3 regions of the Bradyrhizobium genosp. A genome follow, and region 2 is predicted to be linked to each of the others. Evidence: predicted binding sites of a transcription regulator. Region 2 holds the regulator's gene; each other region holds the start of a gene.
What was found. The regulator PhoB, encoded in region 2, activates phosphate uptake and scavenging genes when phosphate is short. The targets are predictions, from matches to a motif close to TGTCATNNANCTGTCAT.
Positions count from the first base shown of each region.

Region 1: a site for PhoB is predicted at 4,285-4,301, ahead of ACP2YP_RS18100 (RNA degradosome polyphosphate kinase). Genes of this name have one in related genera too.
Region 3: a site for PhoB is predicted at 4,636-4,652, ahead of phnF (phosphonate metabolism transcriptional regulator PhnF). Genes of this name have one in related genera too.

Region 1 is NZ_CP188196.1:3,929,310-3,936,310, forward strand. Features, by position in the region: gene ACP2YP_RS18090 (TerC family protein) at 1-450, shown strand, start outside; gene ppx (exopolyphosphatase) at 501-2,003, opposite strand; gene ACP2YP_RS18100 (RNA degradosome polyphosphate kinase) at 2,019-4,211, opposite strand; gene ACP2YP_RS18105 (chromosomal replication initiator DnaA) at 4,353-5,030, opposite strand; gene ACP2YP_RS18110 (CDP-alcohol phosphatidyltransferase family protein) at 5,123-5,665, opposite strand; gene purM (phosphoribosylformylglycinamidine cyclo-ligase) at 5,820-6,893, shown strand; gene purN (phosphoribosylglycinamide formyltransferase) at 6,893-7,001, shown strand, end outside.
Region 2 is NZ_CP188196.1:8,121,928-8,128,928, forward strand. Features, by position in the region: gene ACP2YP_RS38095 (Hsp33 family molecular chaperone) at 1-681, opposite strand, end outside; gene argF (ornithine carbamoyltransferase) at 926-1,849, opposite strand; gene ACP2YP_RS38105 (aspartate aminotransferase family protein) at 1,849-3,051, opposite strand; gene ACP2YP_RS38110 (GcrA family cell cycle regulator) at 3,504-4,016, shown strand; gene phoB (phosphate regulon transcriptional regulator PhoB) at 4,252-4,959, opposite strand; gene phoU (phosphate signaling complex protein PhoU) at 4,997-5,713, opposite strand; gene pstB (phosphate ABC transporter ATP-binding protein PstB) at 5,725-6,546, opposite strand; gene pstA (phosphate ABC transporter permease PstA) at 6,543-7,001, opposite strand, start outside.
Region 3 is NZ_CP188196.1:7,913,758-7,920,758, forward strand. Features, by position in the region: gene phnL (phosphonate C-P lyase system protein PhnL) at 1-676, opposite strand, end outside; gene phnK (phosphonate C-P lyase system protein PhnK) at 699-1,496, opposite strand; gene ACP2YP_RS37090 (alpha-D-ribose 1-methylphosphonate 5-phosphate C-P-lyase PhnJ) at 1,489-2,385, opposite strand; gene ACP2YP_RS37095 (carbon-phosphorus lyase complex subunit PhnI) at 2,382-3,497, opposite strand; gene phnH (phosphonate C-P lyase system protein PhnH) at 3,502-4,110, opposite strand; gene phnG (phosphonate C-P lyase system protein PhnG) at 4,115-4,528, opposite strand; gene phnF (phosphonate metabolism transcriptional regulator PhnF) at 4,687-5,415, shown strand; gene phnE (phosphonate ABC transporter, permease protein PhnE) at 5,577-6,326, opposite strand; gene phnE (phosphonate ABC transporter, permease protein PhnE) at 6,419-7,001, opposite strand, start outside.

The sequences.
Region 1 (7,001 bases), 4.2 Mb from region 2:
ATCGTCATGAGCCTCGACAACGTCATTGCGGTCGCCGCGGCCGCCAGTGGCAGCGTGCCGCTCCTGGTGCTCGGCCTGGCCATCAGCGTGCCCCTGATCGTCGCCGGCGCAGCGCTGATCATGGCGCTGCTGTCGAAGCTGCCGATCCTGGTCTGGGCTGGCGCTGCGCTGCTCGGCTGGATCGCGGGTGAGGTGATCGCGACCGATCCCGGCATCGTGCCGAAGCTGCACTTGCTATCCGAAGGTCCGTTCGGCGCCTCGCTGGACAACATGCTCGGCGCTCTGCACATCCCGCCGCAATTCGCCCATGGGGGCGGAGGCGCCGAATATCTCTGCGCCGCGCTCGGTGTCGTCGTCGTGCTGCTGGTCGGCTCGATCTGGCGCCGGCGCAGCCTGAGCAAGGCCGCGCTCGAAGCCTCCGAGCAACACGCCAAGGTCTCGGTGGAATAAACTCTTGCGAGGAAGAGGTGCTTTCACTTCTCCCCGCTGGGGGAGGTGAACTAGCGCCGCACGATCGATCCGCTGCGCCCGATCAGGCGGGCGAACTGCTTGAAGCGGCTGCCGACACGGTCGGCGACGAGATCGCCGAGCCGGTGTTCGAACACCAGCATCAGATTGCGCCCCTGACTGCGGAAATGCGTGGCGGACAGCACGCCAGGACGTGCCGCCGAGATCAGATGCGCGACACGGAATGCCGCGCCAAGGAGGCGGGCGCGTTCGAGCTGCGCCGGTGTCAGCAATTCCTGCATCGTCAGCGGCGGCTGGTTCTCTTCGCTCAAGCCGGCATAGCGATAAAACACGGACAGTCCGACGAAGGCGCGCTCGCGGTGGTCGATCGCGCCGAAATTCGCGTTGACCACGAGGCTCAGCGTCTGCTCGCCGCGATGGTCGGGATGGACGCGCCAGCCGATGTCGGACAGAAGACAGGCGGTGTGGCGCAGACGGCGATCTTCCTCGGTCTCGCGCAACTTCACCACGCGCGCCAGACGATCGGTCCAGGTCATCAGCTCGCGGGCGTGCTTGGCCGAGCGTGACAACAGCTGGTTCAGCTCTTCGGCGGCGCAGATCAGACCGTCCTTGTTGCGCTCGGCCTCGGGCAGCTTCTCGTGCAGCAGCCCCTCGCGCACACCGAAGGTCGAGAACACGATGGTCTTCGGTTTTGCGACCCGGATGATGTGCTCGAGCACCAGCGCTGCGTAGGTAAGGAGAGGGCGCCGCGCATCGGCGACGACCTCGATGTCGGCGAGCATGTCGACGGCGGCGAGGCGCCGCAGGCGGCGGGCAAAATCGAGCGCCTCGGTCGCGGGAATCGAATAGCCGTGCATCACCTGGAGCGGATAGCCGCTCTGGATGATGTGGATGCGGGCGAGCGCGCGCCAGGTGCCGCCGACGGCGTAGAAGGTGCGGGCGCGGCCGGCGGCGAGCTGCGGCACCTCGTCGATCGCCTCGCGCACGATGCGGTCGGCGCGCTTCAGCGATTTGTGCGCGAGGTCCTGCAGTGCGAGACCTCCGAGCGGCAGCGTCACGCCGCTGCGCACGCTGTTCCCGCGCACGTCGATCAGCTCGAGCGAGCCGCCGCCGAGATCGCCGACGATGCCGTCGGGGCGGTGAATGCCGGAGATCACGCCGAGTGCCGACAGCTTCGCCTCGCGCGGTCCGGACAGGATCTCGATCTTCACGGCGCAGATGCGCTCGGCTTTCGCGATGAAGTCGGGGCCGTTGGAAGCGTCGCGGCAGGCCGCGGTCGCAATCGCAAACACGCGGCCGACCTGCATCACGCGGCACAGCGCGCGGAAGCGCTTCAGCGAGGTCAGCGCCTTGTCGACGGCGTCGGGCGCGAGCAGACCCGTGCTCTGCACCTCACGCCCGAGGCCGCACAGCGTCTTCTCGTTGAAGATCGGAATCAGGCTCCGCGCCAGCGCCTCGTAGACGACGAGACGAACCGAGTTGGAGCCGATGTCGATGACCGCGACGCTAGCGCCACGCTTGCGCGGGCGTTTCACGGCAAAGCTCTCCGGTCAGGACTGATGGCGTTCGTTTCGGCGCGTGAGACGGCGCGGCGAGGATTCCTTGAGCGACTTTCCACGGCCAGACAGACTCGGATTTGTCATGAAGTAATTGTGCACGTTGAAAGGCTCCTCGCCCTTCGCGGTCTTCATACGCGTTGAGGACCCGTCCGGCAACAATTGCCAACTCTGCTCATTGTCCTTCAGATTCGCGACCATGATCTGTTCGAGAACCTGCTGATGCACCGTGGGATTTTGCAGCGGACACAGCACCTCGACGCGGCGGTCGAGGTTGCGCGGCATCATGTCGGCCGACGAGATATACACAGCCGCTTTCGCGCTCGGCAGGCCCTGGCCCATGCCGAAGCAGTAGATTCGGCCGTGCTCCAGGAAGCGTCCGATGATCGACTTGACGCGGATGTTCTCCGACAGGCCGGGAATGCCGGGGCGCAGGCAGCAGATACCGCGGACCACGAGCTCGACCTGCACGCCCGCCTGTGACGCCTCGTAGAGCGCGTCGATGATATCGGGGTCGACCAGCGCATTCATCTTCATCCAGACCGCGCCGGGCTTGCCGTGACGCGCGTGCTCGGTCTCGCCCTGGATGTGCTCGATGATGCGCTTGCGCAGGGTCAGCGGCGACACCGCCATCTTTTCCAGATCGCTCGGCGCCGCGTAGCCGGTGATGAAGTTGAATACGCGCGCGGCGTCGCGGCCGATGGTCGGTTCCGAGGTGAAGTAGGAGAGGTCCGTATAAATACGCGCGGTGACCGGATGATAGTTGCCGGTGCCGGTATGGACGTAAGTGGTGAGGCTGCCGCCCTCGCGGCGCACCACCATCGAGAGTTTTGCGTGCGTCTTCAGCTCGAGGAAGCCGTAGACGACCTGCACACCGGCGCGTTCGAGGTCGCGCGCCCAGCGGATGTTGGCTTCTTCGTCGAAGCGCGCCTTCAATTCGATCAGCGCGGTGACGGACTTGCCGGCTTCGGCCGCTTCGGCCAGTGCGCGCACGATCGGCGAGTTGTTGGAGGTGCGATAGAGCGTCTGCTTGATCGCGACGACGTCAGGATCGCGCGCGGCCTGTTGCAGGAACTGCACGACCACGTCGAAGGATTCGTAGGGGTGATGGACGACCAGGTCCTTCTGCCGGATCGCGGCAAAGATGTCGCCGCCATGCTCGCGCACGCGCTCGGGATGGCGCGGCACGTAAGGGGTGAATTCGAGATCGGGCCGGTCGAGACGGGTGAGCTGCGACAGCTCGTTCATGGCGAGCACGCCGTCGACCAGGAACACCTCGTCGTCGGCCGCCGAGAGCGCGTGCTGCACGAAGCTGCGCAGCTGCTCCGGCATCTTGGCGTCGATCTCGAGCCGGATCACCGATCCGCGGCGGCGGCGCTTCAGCGCGGTCTCGAACAGGCGGACGAGGTCTTCGGCCTCTTCCTCGATTTCGAGCTCGGAGTCGCGGATGATGCGGAAGGAGCCCTGGCCGTGGAGACTGTAGCCGGGGAACAGGCGATTGATGAAAAGGCCGGTCACCTGCTCCAGCGAGATCAGGCGCACCACCTTGCCGTCGCCCGGCAGGCGAATGAAGCGGTCGATCTTGCCGGGCATGCGGATCAACGCGTTCATCTGCTTGCCGTCGATGGCACGCGTGAGCTGAAGCGCGATGGTGAAGCCGAGGCTCGGGATGAACGGAAACGGGTGGGCCGGATCAATCGCCAATGGTGTCAGCAGCGGGAACACGTTGTTGAGGAAATAATCCTCGAGCCAGGTCCGCTCCGCCTTGGTGACCTCTTTGCCGTCGACCAGCACGATGCCGACGTCGGCGAGCGTGCCACGCAAATCAGCCCAGATCGCCTGCTGGTCGGAGGCGAGCTTGGAGACGGTTCGGTTGATCAGCGCGAGCTGCTCGGACGGCGTCAGGCCATCGGGGGCGCGTTCAGCGATGCCCTCGCGGATCTGCGCCTTGATGCCGGCGACGCGGACCATGAAGAACTCGTCGAGGTTATTTGCGGAAATCGACAGGAATCGCACCCGCTCCAGCACGGGGTGGCTGGCGTTGACCGATTCCTCCAGGACGCGGCGGTTGAAATGCAGCCAGGAGAGCTCGCGATTGATGAATCGCTCAGGGCTCGAGGCAATCGCCGGCAGGGCCTCAGCTTCCGTGGCTTTCTCTTTCGTTTCAACAGCTTGCGCGGAGTCCATGAGAAGTCGGTCCATCCAGTTCGCCCCAATTTGCGACTTATGCGCAAAACCGGCCGGAGCATGTGTTAGCGCGATGACGTTTCGATGACATTGATGTTCCGCCGCCGCGCCGCGTCAAGCGGCGCTAAGGGGATTCGGCGGTCAGGCGTCCCGGAGCAGCTCGGCCGCGAGCGCCCGGGTGACGGGGCGGCCGAGCCGCAGCGCCTCGCCGTCGAGTAGTTCCACAGCGCGCCGGGCCGCGGCCGACGATCGCTCCAGCCGGGTCGCGAGGTAGCTTACCACGCTTTCGTCCACCGAGAGCTGGCGGTCGGCGCAGAACTTGACGATCAGGCCGCGGAACAGCTGGTCGTCCGGCGGCGCGAGTGAAATCACGGGAATCGTTCGAAGCCGGGAGCGGAGGTCGCGGAGCTCGACCTCCACCGCCGCCGGTGCCTCGCGTCCGGTGAACAGCACATAGGCGTCGTCCTCGCGGGCGAGGTTCATCAGATGGAAGAGGGCGCGCTCGTCAAAATCCCCGGCCTTGAGATCCTCGACCACCAGCGCGCCGGTCGCGAGCGCGCCGGGGACGCTGGCTGCGGTCAACGCATTGGCCGAAGTGGAGCGGGCGCCGGCCTCCTCGGCCCAGATCGCGGCGAGATGGCTCTTGCCTGAGCCTTCGGGGCCGGCGAGCGACATGACCCGGTTCGGCCATTCCGGCCAGCCGTCGATCAGGGCGAGCCCGGCAGCATTGGCGGGGCCTTCGAGAAAATTGTCCCGGCTGAGGCTCTCCGCGTGCGGAAGCGAAAACGCCAATTGTCGGGGATGAACGCGGCCTGCCACGCTTGCTTTGCTCCGTGCCGGCGCGCCGGCTTTGCTTGATGAGATTCGGCATATCGGGCGGGAGTTGGCCTTTTGCGGGGCCGTATCCCAGCTCATTTGCCGTCGATCGTGCTCATGTGCCGTAGCCACTCGACGAGATAGAGTGACACCGAAGAGAGCGTGAACACCGTGACCAAGCCCATCAGGATCATATCATAGGGCGCCGCCTGGAAGCCGAAGGCAAGCGCGGCCAGCACCAGGGCCGCGTAGGCGACCTGAGCTGCTGTGTTTAGCTTGGATACTTTCGACGGCTTCATCTCGACCGGCTTGTCGAACAGCCAGGACACGATCACGGCGGTGACGATCATGATGTCGCGCGACACCACCAGGATCACGATCCAGCGCGGGATGTCGCCCCAGATGCCGAGCGACAGGTAAATCGAGACCAGCAGGGCCTTGTCGGCGAGCGGATCGAGCAGGGCGCCGAGCTCGCTCGCCATGTTGAACCGCTTGGCCAGGAAGCCGTCGACGGCGTCGCTGATGCCGGCGACCAGGAAGACGGCGAACGCGACCTCCATTTGGCTCGACACGATGGCCCAGACGATGATCGGGACCAGCATGATGCGGCCCAGCGTAATGATGTTCGGAATACTCACGCGGCGCTTCCCGGCACCCGGCCTGACCTCGAATCCGGCCCGTTTGGAGGCTGAACCGGTTGATATCTACATACTATAGGGTGGGCCGCCACGCTTGCCATTGCGCGTCCCCGGAATTCGACGTAACCAGCCGCAAACCCACTGGAAATCGGGCATGACCGACCGCAAAAACGGCCTCACTTACGCCGATTCAGGCGTCGATATCGACGCGGGCAACCGCCTGGTCGACCTGATCAAGCCGATGGTACGCGCCACCGCACGGCCCGGCGCCGACGCCGAGATCGGTGGATTCGGCGGCCTGTTCGACCTCAAGGCGGCCGGCTTCAAGGATCCCGTCCTGGTCGCGGCCACCGACGGCGTCGGCACCAAGGTCAAGATCGCGATCGAGACCGGCCTGCATGGCGGGATCGGCATCGACCTCGTTGCCATGAGCGTCAACGACCTCGTGGTGCAGGGCGCCGAGCCGCTGTTCTTTCTCGACTATTTTGCCTGCGGCAGGCTCGACCCGGAGGCAACGGCGGCGATCGTCGCCGGCGTCGCCGACGGCTGCCGCGAGTCCGGCTGCGCCCTGATCGGCGGCGAGACCGCCGAAATGCCCGGCCTCTACAAGAATGGCGACTATGATCTCGGCGGCTTTGCCGTCGGCGCCGCCGAGCGGGGCACGCTGTTGCCGCGCAAGGACATTGCCGCGGGCGACGCCGTGATCGGCCTGGCCTCGTCGGGCGTGCACTCCAACGGCTTCTCGCTGGTGCGCAAGATCGTGGAACAGTCCGGCATCGGCTTCGAGGCGCAGGCGCCGTTCGCGCCGGTGATGACGCTTGGCGGCGCGCTGCTGACGCCGACGCGGCTCTACGTCAAATCCTGCCTGCGGGCGATCCGCGAAACGGCTGCGGTGAAGGGCCTCGCCCACATCACCGGCGGCGGTTTCACCGACAACATTCCGCGCGTGCTGCCGAAGCATCTCGGCGTCGGCATCGATCTGGCGCGCCTGCCGGTGCTGCCGGTGTTCAAATGGCTTGCGGCGCAAGCCGGCATCGCCGAGCTCGAAATGCTCAGGACCTTCAATTGTGGCATCGGCATGATCGCGATTGTCGAGCCCGAGAAGGTCGACGAAGTTGTGCGGGTCTTCACCGATGCCGGCGAGACCGTGGCACAGCTCGGCACCGTGATCCCGGCCGAGGGCGAGCATCGCGTCGTCTATAACGGCCATCTCGACCTGGCGCTGTGATGAAGCGCCGCGTCGCCATCCTGATTTCCGGCCGTGGCTCCAACATGTCCGCGCTGATCAAGGCAGCGGCTACGGCGGATTTCCCGGCGGAGATTTCGCTCGTCATCT
Region 2 (7,001 bases):
CTCGACGCCATCGGGCGCGTCGCCGGGATGCAGATCCGCCTGCCGCGCGCGCTCCGGCGCCTTCGGCAAAAACTGCATCAGCATGCCGCCGGCACGCCAGCGATGCTTGCCGCCGTCGCTCGAGCGCCACTCCTCGCCGACCGCAAGACGCACGCGCGTCGGGATCTGCTCGGAGCGCAGGAAATATTCGTGAGCAGCGTCTTCCAAGCTGCCGCCGTCGAGCGCGACCAGGCCCTGGTAGCGGCTCATGTCGGGACCCTGGTCAATGGTCATGGCGAGATGGCCATGGCCGAGCAGCGCACCGGAATCCTTGGCGTCACCGAGGCGCGCGGCATCAAAGCGCGCATAGGCGCGCAGGCGATCCGGTGCCTGATAGTCCACCACCAGGAACGACACCGGGCCGTCGGTCTGTGCCTGGAGGATGAAGCGGCCCTCGAATTTCAGCGCCGAGCCGAGCAGCGTCGTCAGCACGATCGCCTCGCCGAGCAGCTTGCCCACGGGCGCGGGATAATCGTGCTTGGTCAGGATCTCGTCGAGCGCAGGGCCGAGCCGCACCAGCCGTCCGCGCACATCGAGCGCGTCGACCTCGTAAGGCAGCACGGCGTCGTCAATCGGAACCGCGGATGGCGCGCGAACCGGGCCTGCGGGCCCGGTTTTCATGTCAGGGGATTGGGAAACCATGGCGCTTTATCTGGGGTCGGAGAGTGGAAATGGAAGGGGGTGTTGGCTGGCGTGTTCCGGATGCTGCTTGGGTCGCACGACAATACCGCACATTCGGTGTCGTCCCGACGAAAGCCGGGACCCATAGCTACAGGCTTTTGTTTGGCGAAGACCGTTCGCCTCCACCAAGCTGCCACAAGAACGATTCCGCGGTATGGGTCCCGGCTTTCGCCGGGACGACGGCAAATATTTTACCGCGCCGAACCTACTTCACCGCGTCAAAACACCAGGCCAAAATGCCTTTCTGCGCATGCAGGCGGTTTTCGGCCTCGTCGAACACGACCGATTGCGGGCCGTCGATCACCTCGTCGGTGACCTCCTCGCCGCGATGGGCGGGCAGGCAGTGCATGAACAGCGCGTCGGACTTGGCCAACGACATCAGCTTCGAATTGACCTGGTAGGGCTTGAGCACGTTGTGGCGGTGCTCGCCTTCCTTATCGCCCATCGACACCCAGGTGTCGGTGACGACGCAATCCGCGCCCTTCACGGCGGCCTCGGGATCGGTGCCGAGCACGATCGGCGCGCCGGTCGCCTTGATGAAGTCGCGCATCACCTTCTTCGGAGCGAGCTCCGGGGGGGTTGCGACATTGAGCTGAAACTTGAAGCGCTCGGCCGCGTGCGCCCAGGACGCCAGCACGTTGTTGTCGTCGCCGGTCCAGGCCACCGTCTTGCCCTCGATCGGGCCGCGATGTTCCTCAAAGGTCAGGAGGTCGGCCATCACCTGGCAGGGATGCGAGCGCCGCGTCAGGCCGTTGATGACGGGCACGGTCGCGTACGCTGCGAGCTCAAGCAGCGCCTCATGATTGAGAATGCGGATCATGATGGCGTCGACATAGCGCGACAGCACACGCGCGGTATCGGCAATGGTTTCGCCGCGGCCGAGCTGCATCTCGGCGCCGGTGAGCATGATGGGCTCGCCGCCGAGCTGGCGCATGGCGACATCGAACGACACCCGCGTGCGGGTCGACGGGCGCTCAAAGATCATCGCCAGCGTCTTGCCTTCGAGCGGCCTGACCGGCTGATGCGCCTTCTGCTTCGCCTTCATGGCGGAGGAGGCCGCGAGCATGTTCTTGAGCTCCGACAGCGGGAGCTCGCTGATATCCAGGAAGTGTTTTGGCGTCTTGCTCATCAGCTTGCCGCCCGCTTGTTACCGGACAGCGCAGTGCAGGCGCGTTCGAGCCGGCCGATGCTGTCCTCGATCTCCGCCTCGGTCACGATCAAGGGCGGCAGGAAGCGCACGACATTGTCGCCGGCACCGACGGTGAGCAGTTTTTCGTTGCGCAGCGCCGTAACCAGGTCACCCGACGGCACCACGGCCTTGATGCCGATCAAGAGCCCCTCGCCGCGAACTTCACTGACGACATCGGGATGGCGGTCGATCACGGAAGCGAGCTTCTGCTTGAGCAGCAGCGACATCTTCTGCACGTGGTCGAAGAAGCCGGGCTCGAGCATGACGTCGAGCACCGCGTTCGCAGCCGAGATCGCCAGCGGGTTGCCGCCGAAGGTGGAGCCGTGCGAGCCGGGCCCCATGCCGGAGGCCGCATCCGCAGTCGCCAGCACCGCGCCGATCGGGAAGCCCCCGCCGAGCGCCTTCGCCAGTGACATCACGTCAGGCGTGACGCCGGTGCGCCGATGAGCGAAGAGATCGCCGGTGCGGCCCATACCGGTCTGCACCTCGTCGAAGGCGAGCAGCAGGCCCTTCTCGTCGCAGAGCTGGCGCAACGCCCGCAGGAAAGAAGGCGTCGCCGAACGCACGCCACCCTCGCCCTGGATCGGCTCGATCAGGATACCGGCGGTCTGCGGACCGATCGCCTTCTTCACGGCCTCGATGTCGCCATGCGGAATCTGGTCGAAGCCATCCATCGGCGGACCAAAGCCTTCGAGATATTTTGCAGATCCCGTCGCAGCCAGCGTTGCCAGCGTGCGGCCGTGGAAAGCGCCTTCGAAGGTGATGATGCGGTAGCGCTCCGGATGACCCTTGGAGAAGTGATGATGGCGGACCAGCTTGATCACACCCTCCAGCGCTTCGGCGCCGGAATTGCAGAAGAATACGAAGTCGGCAAAACTCTCGTTGCAGAGCCGGTTCGCGAGCTTCTCGCCGTCCGGACTCTGGAACAGGTTCGACATGTGCCAGAGCTTGGTCGCCTGCTCCTGCAGCGCCTTGACCAGCGCGGGATGGGCATGGCCGAGCGCGTTCACCGCCACGCCCGACGTGAAATCGAGATAGCGATCGCCATTGGTTGCGATCAACCAGACGCCTTCACCACGCTCAAAACCAATGTCGGCCCTGGCGAAAACGGGGAGCAAATGCGGTGCTGCGCTGTTAGCCATGATGATCTCTTTGGATGTTTCGGACGGCCTGAACGTGCGTTGCGCAGCGCATCATTGGTCCGGAAAACGAAACGTGCCGCCTTTTAAGGGCGGCACGCACGACTATCTTATGCTTGGCACCACGGGTGTCAATGCCGCCCGGAAAGCCCCACGAAATGCTGATTCCGTAGTCTTGCGGTGCCAGATTTGCGGGGTTTTGGCCACGGAACATGTGGAAGCGAGTCGGCGGACTCTTGCGCGTGAGTCACGCCATATTGTAGCGTTTGGCTTGTCAGATACGACATCTCGTGCAGCGGTTCTGATCCTCTAAGTCCTCATGTACCGGCGTAAACGTTCGGGCGTCTCATTGCGCCCGGCGAGCCTTAAGGGATTCTGACGGCACGGGTTTTTCGAGGCTTAGGCATTCGTCGTGCGGCCCCAGGATGGCAGGCGCCGGCGAAGGAAAGGGTGCAATGACGGTTTTGACCTGGTCGGATGATCGCGTCGAGCAACTGAAAAAGCTCTGGGAGGCCGGACTTTCGGCCAGCCAGATCGCGGCAGAGCTCGGTAATGTCACCCGCAATGCCGTGATCGGCAAGGTGCACAGGCTTGGCCTCTCCGGCCGCGCCAAGAGTCCGTCTTCGGCAGCTCCGCGGCCGCGCAAGGCGCGCCCAGCGCAGCACATGATGCGGGTGAGCAGGCCTATGGCACGCGGCAATACCGCGCTGGCGCAGGCCTTCGAGGTCGAGGTCGAGGCCGAGCCGGTCACCTACGACAACGTGGTGCCGATGAGCCAGCGGCTGTCGCTGCTCGAATTGAACGAGGCGACCTGCCACTGGCCGGTCGGCGATCCCTCGAGCCCGGATTTCTTCTTCTGCGGCGGCAAGGCGCTCTCCGGGCTGCCCTATTGCGCCCAGCACTCGCGGGTGGCGTATCAGCCGGCAGCGGATCGCCGGCGTGCGCCGGCGAAGCCGAGCCCGCGCTGAGGTTCAGCGCGCGACGAGTCAACAAAGTTTGGTGTCGTCCCGGCCTAGTGCGCAATTGCGCACGGGGGCCGGGACCCATTCTCCGAGAACGCAATTTCTGCGCTAAGGGGTCACTCCAAGTCCCGCCCACCACGTCCACCTGTGGCTATGGGTCCCGGCCCCCCGCGCGCAATTGCGCAACTAGGCCGGGACGACATTGGAGTCTGTGGCCGCAGCTCAAATCAAACTGCCAGCCCTACGTCTGCTCGGCCTTTGCAAAGCGATCATCGAGCGCATACCCCGCGCCGCGGACGGTGCGGATCGGGTCCTGCTCGCGACCGAGATTGAGCAGCTTGCGCAGGCGACCGATATGCACGTCGACGGTGCGCTCGTCGATATAGATGTCGCGGCCCCAGACGCTATCGAGCAGCTGCTCGCGCGAGAACACGCGGCCGGGGTGCTCCAGGAAGAACTCCAGCAGGCGATATTCTGTCGGGCCGAGATCGATCGGCCGGCCGGAGCGCGCCACGCGGCGCTTTTCGCGGTCGAGCTCGATGTCGCCGAAAGCCAACACGGTAGCGAGCCGCTCGGGGCTTGCGCGCCGGAGCAGACCTTTCACGCGCGCCAGGAGCTCAGGCACCGAGAACGGCTTGACGATGTAATCGTCGGCGCCAGTCGCAAGGCCCCGCACCCGCTCGCTCTCCTCGCCGCGCGCGGTGAGCATGATGATCGGCAGCTGCTTGGTGTCGGACCGCGCACGAAGCCGCCGGCACAGCTCGATGCCTGATAGTCCCGGCAGCATCCAGTCGAGCACGATCAGATCGGGGATGTGCTCCTTGAGGCGGGTGTCGGCGTCGTCGCCGCGCATCACCGTCTCGACGTCATAGCCGTCGCCTTCGAGGTTGTAGCGAAGCAGCTCGGTCAGAGCTTCCTCGTCTTCAACCACCATAATGCGTGCGCCCATGGTGTCGTGGCTCCTTGCGTGTTCAGGTATCGTGAAATCAGGTGTTCGGGACCGGCGCGGCGAACGTCGTCATGTCGCCCTTCGGTCGCTTGTCGGTGATGGCCTGGCCTTCGATCATGTAGAACACGGTCTCGGCAATGTTGGTGGCGTGGTCGCCGATCCGCTCGATGTTCTTGGCGCAGAACATCAGATGGATGCAGAACGAGATGTTGCGCGGATCCTCCATCATATAGGTGAGGAGCTCGCGGAACAGCGAGGTGCAGATGGCGTCGACTTCCTCGTCGCCCTTCCACACCGCCATCGCCGCCGGCAGGTCATGCGCCGCATAGGCGTCCAGCACCGACTTGACCTGCTGCTGCACGAGGTCGGTCATGTGCTCGAGGCCGCGGAACAGTTTCAGCGGATGGAAATCCGTCTCCAGCGCCGCGACGCGCTTGCCCATGTTCTTGGCGAGGTCGCCGATGCGCTCGAGATCGGTCGCGACCCGCATGGCGCCGACGATTTCGCGCAAGTCCACCGCCATCGGCTGGCGGCGGGCGATGGTGAGCACGGCGTGCTCCTCAATCTTCTTCTGGAGGGCGTCGATGTCGGCGTCGGTGGCGACGACGCGCTGGCCGAGCGCGACGTCGCGGCGGATCAGCGCGTCGACGGAATCGACGATCATGCGCTCGGCGAGGCCGCCCATTTCCGCCACCGACCGGGTGAGCTCCTGGAGGTCGGTGTCGAAGGCCTTTGCGGTATGTTCAGAACCCATATCCAGTCTCCTCAGCCGAACCGGCCGGTAATGTAATCCTGCGTGCGTCGGTCGGTCGGCGACGTGAAGATCTTGCTGGTGTCGTCGAACTCGATCAGCTCGCCGAGATACATGAAGGCGGTCTTGTCGGAGACGCGGGCCGCCTGCTGCATGTTGTGGGTCACGATCGCGATCGTGTAGTTCTCGGACAGCTCCTGGATCAGCTCCTCGACCTTCGCAGTCGAGATCGGATCGAGCGCCGAGCAGGGCTCGTCGAACAGGATCACCTCGGGCCGCACCGCGACGGTGCGGGCGATGCAGAGGCGCTGCTGCTGGCCGCCGGAAAGCGACAGGCCGGAAGCGTTGAGCTTGTCCTTGACCTCGTTCCACAGCGCGCCGCCGCGCAGCGCCTTCTCGACGCGGTCGTCCATCTCCGACTTCGAGATCTTCTCATAGAGACGGATGCCGAAGGCGATATTCTCGTAGATCGTCATCGGGAACGGCGTCGGCTTCTGGAACACCATGCCGACGCGGGCGCGCAGCAAATTGAGGTCGAGCTTGGGGTCGAGGATGTTGGTCTGGTCGAGCATCAGCTGACCGGTGACGCGCTGACCCGGATAGAGGTCGTACATCCGGTTGAAGATGCGCAGCAGGGTCGACTTGCCGCAGCCCGACGGGCCGATGAACGCCGTGACGCGGTTGGCGCCGAGCACCAGATTGATGTTCTTCAGCGCGTGGTGCTCGCCGTAATAGAAGTTGAGGTTGCGCACCGTCACCTTGGCGGGCGCTTCCGGCAGCATGGGCGCCTGCGGCAGACCACCGGCAGCGCTCATCGATACGGAAAGATCACTCATTTTGCGGTCCTCTCGGCGCCAAGAATGCGAGCGCCAATGTTCAGGGCAAGCACGGTCAGGGTAATCAGCAGCGCGCCGCTCCAGGCGAGCTGCTTCCAGTAGACGTAGGGGCTCTGGACGAAGTTGTTGATGGTGACCGGCAAGTTCGCCATCGTCTTGTTCAGGCTGAGGCTGAAGAACTGGTTCGACAGCGCGGTGAAGAGCAGCGGCGCGGTTTCGCCGGCGACGCGGGCGGTAGCGAGCAGCACGCCGGTGATGAGACCGGAGCGCGCGGCACGGTAGGCGATGCGCTTGATCACCAGCGAGCGCGGCAGGCCGAGCGCAGAAGCCGCCTCGCGCAGCGCGTTCGGCACCAGCAGCAGCATGTCCTCGGTCGTGCGCAGCACCACCGGGATCACGATGACGGCGAGCGCGAGCGAGCCTGCGATTGCCGAGAAGCCGCGCATCGGCACCAC
Region 3 (7,001 bases), 210 kb from region 2:
TGACGTCGACGATGCGGTCGGCAATCAAATGGCGGATTTCGTCGTCGTGGACAATGGCGACCATGGCGACGCCCTGGCGCTTCTTCTCGGCGACCAGCGCGACCACGACGGCGCGGTTGGCGGCATCGAGCGAAGCGGTCGGCTCGTCCAGCAGCAGGATCGGCAGATCCGAGATGAAGCCGCGCGCGATGTTGACGCGCTGCTGCTCGCCGCCGGAGAAGGTCGCGGGCGGAAGCTGCCAGAGTCTTTCAGGGATGTTGAGGCGATGCAAGAGCTCGCCGGCGCGCGCCTGCGCATCGGTGCGAGCGAGGCCGTTGACGATCAAGGGCTCGGCGACGACGTCGATGGTGGCGACCCGCGGCACGGCGCGCAGGAACTGGCTGACATAGCCGATGGTCGCGCGGCGGACGTTAAGGACCTGCCGCGGCTCGGCGGTGGCGAGATCGATCAGCGTGCCACGATGGCGGATGCCGATCCGGCCGGAATCGCAACGGTAATTGCCGAAGATCATCTTCAGGATCGACGATTTTCCCGCGCCGGACGGACCGGACAGCACGACGCACTCGCCGGGCTCGACGCGGAAGGTCACGCCGCTCACCACCGGCAGCTCGATGCCGCCCTGCAGGTGCATCGTGAAGGTCTTGTTGGCGTCGGCGATGTCGATCATGGCTGTCATAGGAAGGCTCATCCTGGAAGGATTATGGCGGCAGAATCGAGGAGACGAGAAGTTGGGTATAGGGCTCGCGCGGATCGTCCAGCACCTGGTCGGTGAGCCCGGTCTCGATGACGCGGCCACCCTTCATCACCATCACGCGATGCGACAGCAGGCGCGCGACCGCGAGATCGTGGGTGACGATGACGACGGCGAGATGCAATTCGGCGACGAGATTGCGCAGGAGGTCGAGCAGGCGGGCCTGGACTGAAACATCGAGCCCGCCGGTCGGCTCGTCCATGAACACCAGCCGCGGCCCGGTGACGAGGTTGCGCGCGATCTGGAGGCGCTGGCGCATGCCGCCCGAATAGGTGCGCGGCGCGTCGTCAATGCGCGCGACGTCGATCTCGACCCGCGTAAGCCAGTCGGAAGCAGTCTCGCGAATGCGGCCGTAATGGTTCCAGCCCACCGCCATCAAGCGCTCGCCGACATTGGCGCCGGCCGAAACGGCCATGCGCAGGCCCTGCGCCGGGTCCTGGTGCACGAAACCCCAATCGGTACGGAACAGCAGGCGCCGCTCGGCCTCGCCAAGCGCAGCGAGATCGCGGGTGACGCCGTCGCGCATCCGGTAGGACACCTGCCCGCCGCTCGCAGCGAGCTGGCCCGACAGCAGTTGCAACAGCGTCGACTTGCCGGAGCCGGACTCGCCGACGATCGCCAGCACCTCGCCGGGATAGAGCGAGAATGACACGTCACGGCAAGCGGCGATGCGGCCGTAGGACTTGCTGAGGCTTTCGGCGACCAGCAGCGGCTGATCGGTTTCGAGCAGATCCGGATCAGCCATTTGCTCCTCCCTGCGCCTTGTCCTTGTAGGGCGCAGCACTTAGGGCACCGTGATGGCCGGCGGCCTGACGTCCCTCGCAGTAGTCGGTGTCCGAGCAGACGAACATGCGGCTGCCCTTGTCGTCGGTGACGATCTCGTCGAGGTAGGAATTTTCGGCGCCGCACAGCGCGCAAGGCGCGTTGAAACGATATGGCTCGAACGGGTGGTCCTCGAAATCGAGCGACACCACCTTTGTATAGGGCGGGATCGCATAGATGCGCTTCTCGCGGCCGGCGCCGAACAATTGCAGCGCCGGGCAATTGTCCATCTTGGGATTGTCGAATTTCGGCGTCGGCGACGGATCCATCACGTAGCGCGCGTTCACCTTGACCGGATAGGCGTAGGCGGTCGCGATGTGACCGAAGCGGGCAATGTCCTCGTAGAGTTTTACGTGCATCAGGCCGTATTCGGCGAGTGCATGCATGCGCCGCGTCTCGGTCTCGCGTGGCTCGAGGAAGCGTAAGGGTTCCGGGATCGGCACCTGATAGACCAGCACCTGGTTTGCGTGCAGCGACGTCTCGGGAATGCGATGACGGGTCTGGATCACGGTCGCCTCGTCCGTCGACGTCGTGGTCGCGACGCCGGCGGTCTTGGCGAAGAATTTGCGGATCGAGATTGCGTTGGTGGTGTCGTCGGAACCCTGGTCGATCACCTTCAGCACGTCCTGCGGTCCCAGGATCGCGGCGGTCACCTGCACACCGCCGGTGCCCCAACCATAGGGCATCGGCATTTCGCGGCTGGCGAATGGTACCTGATATCCGGGGATCGCGATCGCCTTCAGGATCGCGCGGCGGATCATCCGCTTGGTCTGCTCGTCGAGATAGGCGAAATTGTAGGCGGGCGCGTTCATTCCGCGGCCTCCTTCATGGCATCGGGCGCATTGGCCTCGCTCGAGGCTTCGGCAAATTCCTTGCGCAGCTTGCGCAGCAGGCCGAGCTCGGACTGGAAGTCGACATAGTGCGGCAGCTTGAGATGCTCGACGAAGCCGGTCGCCTGGACGTTGTCCGAATGTGACATGATGAATTCTTCATCTTGCGCCGGGGCTCCCACCTCTTCACCGAGCTCGCGGGCACGGAGCGCGCGGTCGACCAGTGCCATCGACATGGTCTTGCGCTCGCTCTGGCCGAAGGCAAGGCCGTAACCGCGGGTGAAGCACGGCGCTTCCGTCGCCGAGCCCTTGAACTGGTTGACCATCTGGCACTCCGTCAGCTCGATCGAGCCCAGCGGCACAGCAAAGCCGACGTCTTCGGCAACGAACTCCACCTCGACCTCGCCGAAGCGGATCTCGCCGGCGAAGGGATGGTTGCGGCCGTAGCCGCGCTGGGTGGAGTAGCCCATCGCCAGCAGGAAGCCTTCATCGCCGCGCGCGAGATTCTGCAGGCGCAAATCGCGGTCCGCAGGAAAGTTCAGCGGCTCGCGGGTGATATCGCCGACGCTGGCACCGTCTTCGGCTTGCGGCGAGGTCTCGATCAGCCCGTCGCGGCCCAGGATGTCGGTCACGCGCGGCGTCGGCGCCGTCGAGGCTTCGGCCACAGCCGGCGCTTCCGGCATAAGGCCTTCGGCCAGCGAGGGATCGAGCAGGCGGTGGGTGTAGTCGAAGGTGGGTCCAAGGATCTGGCCGCCGGGAATGTCCTTGAAGGTCGAGGACACCCGCCGCTGCACCCGCATGGCGCCGGTGTCGACCGGCTCGCTGGCGCCGAAACGCGGCAAGGTGGCGCGGAAGGCGCGGACCAGGAAAATCGCCTCGATCAAATCGCCGCGCGCCTGCTTGATCGCCAGCGCCGCGAGCTCACGGTCATAGAGCGAACCTTCGCTCATGACGCGGTCGACGGCGAGCCCAAGCTGTTCCGAGATCTGGTCAAGCGAGACTTCCGCAACACTTTGGTCCCCACGCCGCGCGTTGGCGAGCAGGCGATGAGCGTTCTCGATGGCGCGTTCGCCGCCTTTGACTGCGACATACATGCCTCTAGCCTCCCTTGCTCATGACGCGGGTGGTGCGCGGGATCGCAACCACGGAATCATCGGCGACCAGAACCACGTCGATGCCACGCGGAAACAGCGTCTCGTTGAAACTTAAGCGCTCGAACAGATCGAACGGTTTGATCGACGCCTGCAGCGTCGCGGTTCCGTCGATGCCGGGGCCGCGCAGCTCGAAGCTGCGGCCTGCGTCCAGGCTGTCGACCTGAATGATCACCGTGGTCGAACGGTCAGGATATTCGTTGGTGCCGAGCGCGAAGCGCTCGAGCGAGGGCAGCGCGCCGCCGTCGCTGATCAGCGCAAAGGCCGCGATGGAGGGATCCTGGATCACCGGCGCGCTGGTGTGGAACTTCAGCCATTTCAGGACGTCGGAGCTTTCCGACATCCGCGCATCGAGCCAGAGCGGCGTGTCGTGGTCGAACAGCGTCAGCGCGATCGCGGCGGTGCCGCGCATCATCGTAGCGGGCGCTCCCGCCATCGGCACGATACGCTGGACCGAGCCCGGACGGGCCATCGCGTCCATGACCGAGCGAAAAGTCGATTGCGCCGACAACACCTTGTCGACGAACCCCGGCGGCAGTTCCGCAATCGTGGTCATGGCCTCACCCCTCACCGCGCACCATGGTGTAGAAATCAACCTTCGTCGCAGCGGTCTCTTCCGCCGTCTGCTTGCGCCGAATCATAAGCTCCTCACGCAACGGCGCGATAACGTCGCGCTCCACGAGCCCGCCAAAATCGCGCGACTGCGCCAGCGCGTCGCATAGCGCGATCAACCGCGCCTTCTCGCCATCGCGCCCGAGCGTGTAGCCGAAGCCGACCTCGCCGCTCGCAAGCCGCACCGCGGCGCGCGACACCGTTGCTTCGCCGAGATTGAACGGCGCGCCGTCGCCGCCGACCCGGCCGCGCAACATCACCAGGCCGTTCTCCGGCGCGCGCAAATCCTGATGGCCGGGCAAGGGGATCGCGCGGAGGCGGGCGGCGATCTCGCCTGCCTCCGCGTGCGCCAGCACGGCCATGGCGGCCTGGCGCTGGGCTTGTTGAGTGTTGTGCTGGGTCACCGAATCTACCGACCTTGCCGAATTCAAGTTGTCTATGATACTAGACAACTTGATACGGAAACGCCATGACTGTTTCGTGACAAACCTGTGATTTTCGGGCTAGGCTGGCCGCCGACATGAGCATGCAGGACACCGCCTCATCAGGCGTCGCGCTGTGGCGCCTCGTTGCCGATGGCATCGAGCGCGGCATCGCCGACGGCCGTTTTGCCGCCGGCGACAAGTTGCCGGGCGAGATGGAGATCGCCGAAACCTATCGCGTCAATCGCCACACGGTGCGGCGCGCGCTGGCGGCCCTTGCCGAACGCGGCATCGTGCGCGCCGAGCGCGGCAGTGGAACCTATGTCGAGGCGCAGAAGCTCGCCTATCCGCTGCGTTCGCGCACGCGCTTCTCCGAGATCGTCGGCGCCGAAGGCCGCGAGCCGCATGGCCGGTTGATCGAGGCGTCCGATGATGTCGCGACCCGCGACCTCGCGCGCGAGCTGGGCTTGAAGGTCGGCGCGCCGCTGGTGCGGATCGAGGCCATTCGCCTCGCCGACCGCACGCCGATCTGCGTCTCCACCACCTGGCTGTCGGCGGAACTGTTTCCGGGCGCGGGCGAGGTGTTTGCCGCGACGCGCTCGATGACAAAGCTGCTCGAGCATTACGGCGTCCGCGACTACCGCCGCGGCGCCACCCGGATCACCGCCGGCATCGTCGACGCCACCGACGCCGCGCGGCTCGACCTGCCGCTGGGGCGGCCGATCCTGGTGGTCGATGCGACGGACCTCGATCTCGAGGGCAAGCCGCTGGTGACCAAGCACTCGCGCTTTGCGGCGGAACGGGTGGAGTTTTTGGTGGAGCCGTAGGGGGAGCTGCCTGATCTCCCTCGCCCCGTTCTTACGGGGAGAGGGTTGGGGTGAGGGGCTGTTTCCACGATCACGGTGAGAGCTAGTTTCGCGGAGAGTCCCCCTCACCCGCCGCGCTGCGCGCGTCGGCCTCTCCCCGCACGCGGGGAGAGGCGAAGAAGCTACGCCACAGCCCTTCGCCCGATGATCGCGAACCGCAGCTTGCCCGAGATGAAATCGATCGCGGCGACCGCGACCAGGATCATCAGGATCAGGAACGACACCTTCTGCCATTCCAGCACACGGATCTGCTCGGCGAGCTGGAGGCCGATGCCGCCGGCGCCGACGATGCCGATGATGGTGGCCGAGCGGGTGTTGGACTCGATGAAATAGAGCACCTGGCCGGCGATCACAGGCAGCACCTGGGGCATTAGGCCAAACCGGATTTCGTGCAGCGTGCTGCCGCCGGAGGCGCGGATGCCTTCGACCTCCTTCTGGTCTGCGCCTTCGATCGCCTCGGAGAACAGTTTGCCGAAGGCGCCGAAATCCGACACCGCGATGGCGAGCACGCCGGCAAACGGCCCGAGCCCGACGACGTTGATCCACACCAGCGCCCAGATCAGCGTGTCGACGCCGCGGATCGAATCGAGGAAGCGGCGCACGGGGAAGCGGAGAATATTCGGCACGATATTACGCGCGGCGAGCAGGCTGACCGGCAGCGCCAGCAGCGCGGCCAGCGTGGTGCCGAGCAGAGCGATCGAGAGCGTCTCGCCCAGCGCCTTCAGATAGAGCGGCAGCGACGAGCCGGGATCGGGCGGGATCATCATCATGCTGATCCAGCCGAGCTGGCTCAGTCCGGAGATCAGGCGCGCAGGCGAGAAATCGAGATCGACCAGGCCGAACACGAAGATCGCCAGCGCCGCGACGAGCATCAAGGGCGTCGCCAGCCGCGACGACGCCGGGCGGTTGAAGACATCGGGATAGCGCGCGCGGATTTCCGCGGTATTCACTTCCGGCGGCTTGCTCACGTCCGCGCCTCCTTGCCGAACAGGCGGCCGCGCACCCAGCCGGTCGTAATGTCGATCAGGAAGACCGCGACGATGATCGTCACGAGGATCGCGCTGACGTCGGAGTAGTAGAATTTTCGGATCGCGACGATCAGTTCCTGCCCGATGCCGCCGGCGCCGACGAAGCCCATCACCGAGGCCTCGCGCACGTTGATCTCGAAGCGCAGGAGCGCGTAGCTGGCATAGCCCGCCGAGACCTGCGGCAGGATCGCAAAGCGCATGCAGGCGACCCAGCTCGCGCCAGTGGAGCGGATGCCCTCGACCGGCTTCATATCGGCATTCTCGACGATCTCCGAGAACAGCTTTCCGAGCGCGCCGGTGGAGTGGATCGCGATTGCGAGCACGCCAGCCATCGGCCCCAGGCCGAAGGCGATCACGAAGATCAGCGCAAAGACGATGCCGGGCACCGTGCGGGCGAACTCGAGCAGGCGCCGCACCGTGAAGCGCAGCCAGGGCGCGGGCGAGGTGTTTTCAGCGGCGAAGAAATTGAGCGCGAAGGCAAGGACCGCGCCGGTCAGCGTGCCGACATAGCTGATGAGC